2 regions of the Desulfotomaculum defluvii genome follow, and region 2 is predicted to be linked to the other one. Evidence: predicted binding sites of a transcription regulator. Region 2 holds the regulator's gene; the other holds the start of a gene.
The links. The regulator Rex, encoded in region 2, represses fermentation and respiration genes when NADH is low (regulators of the CRP and FNR family bind a similar motif). The targets are predictions, from matches to a motif close to ATTGTTAANNNNTTAACAAT.
Positions count from the first base shown of each region.

Region 1: the regulator Rex is predicted to act here: its motif matches at 1,599-1,618, upstream of ACYQ03_RS06180 (DUF47 domain-containing protein).

Region 1 covers NZ_BAAHYV010000006.1:716,031-718,438, forward strand. Annotated here, with positions in the region: gene ACYQ03_RS06175 (inorganic phosphate transporter) at 1-901, opposite strand, end outside; gene ACYQ03_RS06180 (DUF47 domain-containing protein) at 917-1,531, opposite strand; gene ACYQ03_RS06185 (RNA polymerase sporulation sigma factor SigK) at 1,906-2,408, shown strand, end outside.
Region 2 covers NZ_BAAHYV010000006.1:874,269-876,676, reverse strand. Annotated here, with positions in the region: gene ACYQ03_RS06905 (Maf family protein) at 1-374, opposite strand, end outside; gene ACYQ03_RS06900 (DUF4321 domain-containing protein) at 396-650, opposite strand; gene ACYQ03_RS06895 (redox-sensing transcriptional repressor Rex) at 819-1,451, opposite strand; gene ACYQ03_RS06890 (bifunctional folylpolyglutamate synthase/dihydrofolate synthase) at 1,740-2,408, opposite strand, start outside.

The DNA of each region.
Region 1 (2,408 bases), 160 kb from region 2:
TACCCCATTTTACAGAGGAAAACCTTTTAGCTGAACCAACACCCATAATGGACGAACTAATAACGTGAGTGGTGGAGACAGGAAGTTTAATCAGGGTAGCACCAGTAATAACTAAAGCAGAGGTTAGGTCAGCAGCAAAACCACTGGCTGGCTCTAATTTAATAATCTTTGAACCAACGGTTTTAATGATACGCCAACCGCCCACGGAAGTTCCCAGTGCCATTGCCATTGCGGCAGATATTTTTACCCAGAGAGCTACATCTAGGCTCTCCTGGAAGCCTCCTGCCACCAAGGCAAAGGTGATTATACCCATTGTTTTCTGAGCGTCGTTGGTACCGTGACTGAAAGCTTGAAAAGCTGCTGTAAAAATCTGTAGAAACCGAAACTTGGAATTCATTTTATGGGGTGAAACATTAGCGAATATAATGCGGATAATCGTCATAATGATATAGCCAACGGTAAAAGCAAGTAAGGGAGATAAAATAAGAGCTTCAATGATGGTTAAGAAACCCGATAGATTAACTGCACTAAATCCAGCTGATGCAATAACCGCACCTGCTAATGAACCAATCAAAGCGTGAGAGGAACTGCTGGGAATACCATAATACCAGGTTAGCAAGTTCCAAATAATCGCTGCTATTAAGGCAGCGGCTACCACATAAACCCCATTTTCAAGATTAGCGGGGTTGGCTACACTGCCACCTACAGTTTTTGCAACACCGGTAAAAGTAAGGGCTCCTAGTAAATTCATACAAGCAGCTAAAACTATAGCAACTCTAGGTTTTATTGCTTTGGTGGAAATAGATGTAGCGATGGCGTTTGCAGTGTCGTGGAACCCATTAATAAAGTCAAAGCTTAAAGCTAAAATTACAACCGCAATAATGACAATCTGTTGGTCCATATTCCGCCTTCCTTATTAGGAATTTCGCATGAGAATGCTCTCAAGAATGTTTGCCACGTCTTCACAGGCATCGGTAACTTCTTCTAGCATCTCGTAAATCTGCTTGTACTTAACAAATTCAATGGCATCGGTGCAGGAGGAAACCAGTTCTCGTAAGCTGTTGTTAAAAAGATCGTCTGCCTCATTCTCCAGTTCATTAATTCGTACAGCGTGGGCGCGAATGTCCAAAAACTTTTTGGTAACTAGTTTATCAATAGCTAGTTCAACTTCCTTGCATTGTTCCAAGATAATTTCCGTGTTTCGCTTAATAAAGATGTTAATATCTTTAATGTCATAGATATCCATACGAATATACGTTGCTTCTATGCCATCCAAGATATCATCCATTTTAACTGCCAGATTCATGATGTCTTCACGTTCCAGAGGAGTTATAAAGGTTTTATTCAGTTCCTTATATATGGAATGGGTGTAGCGATCACCTTTTTTTTCCATATCTTGAATATCTGTTAACCCTTTTTTTTCACTTCCTGGTTTGTGTAATTCTGTGCAAAATTCCTCAGCAGCTAAGGTGATATTTTTTGCAATGGCTTGAAAGGTCTCAAAGAAAATATCTTTTTTCTTAAAAAACATACAGTCCCCCCCAAGGAGATAATTTTTAATCCTTGTCCATGAAAGAGTATACCATATACAATATAATAATGTTAAAAATTTGAAAGACTTAAAGAAAAATTAACAATCAAGTGAAAAACAGTGCATATTCCTATTAGAACTTTGCTAAATATGCCCTATGTAAAAGAGTTGAGCATTAATGGTAACAACATATGACTATATTCTCTTCATAAAAACCTCCTCTATTCGACATAATTTATATTCTGTTCCATGAATTCATTAAAAAATCCTTCGCCAGAACTTTCTAACTACTTTTTTTATTTATACAAGCACTTTTTGAGAGTTTCCCTCGTAGCATAAAGTAGATAACTATTTTTGTTACGGAGGGATGCTGATTGACCGCAGGTATCATTACCTTAATAGCCCTTTCGGTTTTGAATGGTATTGCGTTTTTGGTTTCCTATATTTCATCTGGCAGTTTGCCCGATCCTTTATCCCCTGAGGAAGAGAGGGAATGGTTATTGAGGTTAGCTAAAGGAGATAAATTAGCTAAAACTGTGCTTATTGAAAGGAATCTAAGGTTAGTTGCTAAAATAGCCAATAAAATGAAAGACAACGGAGTTGATAAACAGGATCTTTTCCAGATTGGGGTAATAGGTTTAATTAAAGGTGTAGATACCTTTGACGTAAATAAGTCTAGAAAATTTTCAACCTATGCAGGGGTTTGTATTCAAAATGAAATGCTGATGGTATTACGTAAGCAGAAGACAATCAGAAATACTATCTCTATTTCAGAACCCCTGGATTACGATAAAGATGGTGGCCTTTTAGAATTGCAGGATACCCTAATGAACGACGAGATCCCAGTGGATGAGAGGGTGGAAACAAATCTAGAAGT
Region 2 (2,408 bases):
ACGGTTGTTACTTGATGCGTCACGACACTTTGACCCGTGGCAGCATCGATAACAGCTAAACCAGTCAAGACTTCATGACTTCTTCCCTGTAGGCTGCTCAACATTTGTATCGCTTCCTCGGGATTTGCTGGCTTACCTAGGGGTTTATTATCCAAGACAACAATTGTGTCTGCACCAATAACCAGACCTTTATCACGAGTTGCAGCAACAGCCACTGCTTTACGTTCAGCCAGTTGCTCAACCATTTGTGTCACTAAAATACTATCATCAAATGTTTCTTCCACATCACTAACTTGTACTTCAAAAGCTAACCCTAGATTATTAAGCAGTTCCTGTCTTCTAGGTGATGCAGATGCTAGAATTATTTGCTGCACAAAGGACACTCCTATGGTTTATTATAATTTTCGGTAGGTTAAAAAGCCAAGAAATAAACCTAGAGCCGTAACAGGCCCTAAAGTCATGGTCAAACCAAAGGATAACTGAAGAAAATATAGATCTAAGGTTGTATGATCAATGCCAATGGAAGTAAAGTTGTCCAACATTGGCATATATGAAGCTAAAACATGTCCCAGAGCACTACCGGCAATACCCCCTGCCAATAAAAGTACAATCAGCGTCAACGTTCCCTTGCCAGTTCTTATTTTACCCATTATCTCACCTATTACAATGGTTGGAATTACTACTAACTAAGTTTATCATTGACCCTATTATATCACAAGCAATTAACGTTAAATTAATTGTCCCCTATAAAACTATAAGTATGTTTATAAAAGCTCAAAATAAAAGATAAAAGGTGGGTTAATCCCCACCTTTTCTGGTTATTTTTCTTTTAGGGCTAAGTTAAAGGTTAAAATTTCTAATTTAACAGAAAGGTCTACGTTTCGGACTTCTACATCATCTGGTACATTTAAAGAAATGGGGGCAAAGTTTAAGAGTGCTTCCAGTCCAGCCTTCACCATAATCTCAGCAATATCTTGGGCTGCCTTGGAAGGTACGGCAATAATACCGATTCTTACATTATGTTCCTTTACTACTCGGGACAATTCCTCCAGTGGAAGCACTTCCATATCAGCGATCCGTTTGCCAATTTTAGTAAGGTCATTATCGAAAACACCAACAATAGAAAAGCCCCTATCCTTAAACTCCTTATATGTAACCAGAGCGGAACCCAAATTACCAGCCCCGACCATAACTAAGTTCCAAGGATCTGATAAACCCAATATTTTTACTGTATAACGGATTAAATCTTTAACATTATAGCCGACTCCTCTGGTGCCAAATTCCCCAAAGTATGCCAAATCCTTCCGAACCTGAGCAGGACTTACTCCCACACCTTCGGCAATATCCCCAGAGGATACTGTTGTAATTCCCTTTTTATCTAATCTTTTTAAAAACCTAGAATATATAGACAATCTAGTAATTGTTGCTTCCGGGATTTTTAGTGCTTTCACCAGGGCCCCTCCCTTTATATAAAAAATATTTCATTTATTAATTTCGCTTATTGCAACGTATTAATTCCTATAACAATATTATAGTCGTAAAAAGGCCCAGTTGCAAAGAGTATTTGTGAATACTGTGTCAAAACATTAATAGAAAAAATTCTTAAATTATCGTCTCTATAGCCTATTATACTCATTTTTTAGATATAATTCGACAAAATTAACTATATTTCTTTTTTTGGTAATAACTTTCTGTCGAATGAATTTTCCTACTGTTGTTATAGTTTGCACTTGAATCATTTATGAATAACTTATACTCATAATAAAACTCCTTGCCTCTGCCACCATATATAATGAACCTGTTATACACAATATTTCATTCTCTCTTACCTGATCTAACGCTTTTAAGATAGCCTCCTCAACATCTTCAATGACCATTACTTGATCTAGATAGACACGAACATATTCGGCTAGCTTTGTCCAATCTCCCGCTCTAGGATTATTGGACCGTGTCACCACAACTGCCTTAGCCAAAGGTGCCAATTCAGCCACAACCTTAGAGCGTTCCTTGTCCGCCAGCATTCCTAAAACAAATATAATCTTTTGATCAGGAAAATAGTTTTGTAAAGCCCCTTTTAAAGCAATAGCACCAGCATGGTTATGAGCACCATCCAGTAAAATCGTAGGCTTGCTCCGAACAACCTCCAGTCGCCCCGGCCATTTAACAGTTCTTAAGCCTTCTGTTATGGCCACCCTAGGTATGGTTTGGCCACTTCCAGAACAAAGCACTTCCACAGCAGCCACTGCAGTGGCTGCATTAATTTGTTGATGTCTTCCTAGTAATGGGAGTTCTACATGAATTTTATTTTGCTGCCCTTCTATGAAAAATTCCTGAAAAGCAAGATTAGGTTTCCCTTCCGGTTGTGTCCAAGTCACCTCTTTGCCAACTTGAATTAATTTGCTATTGCA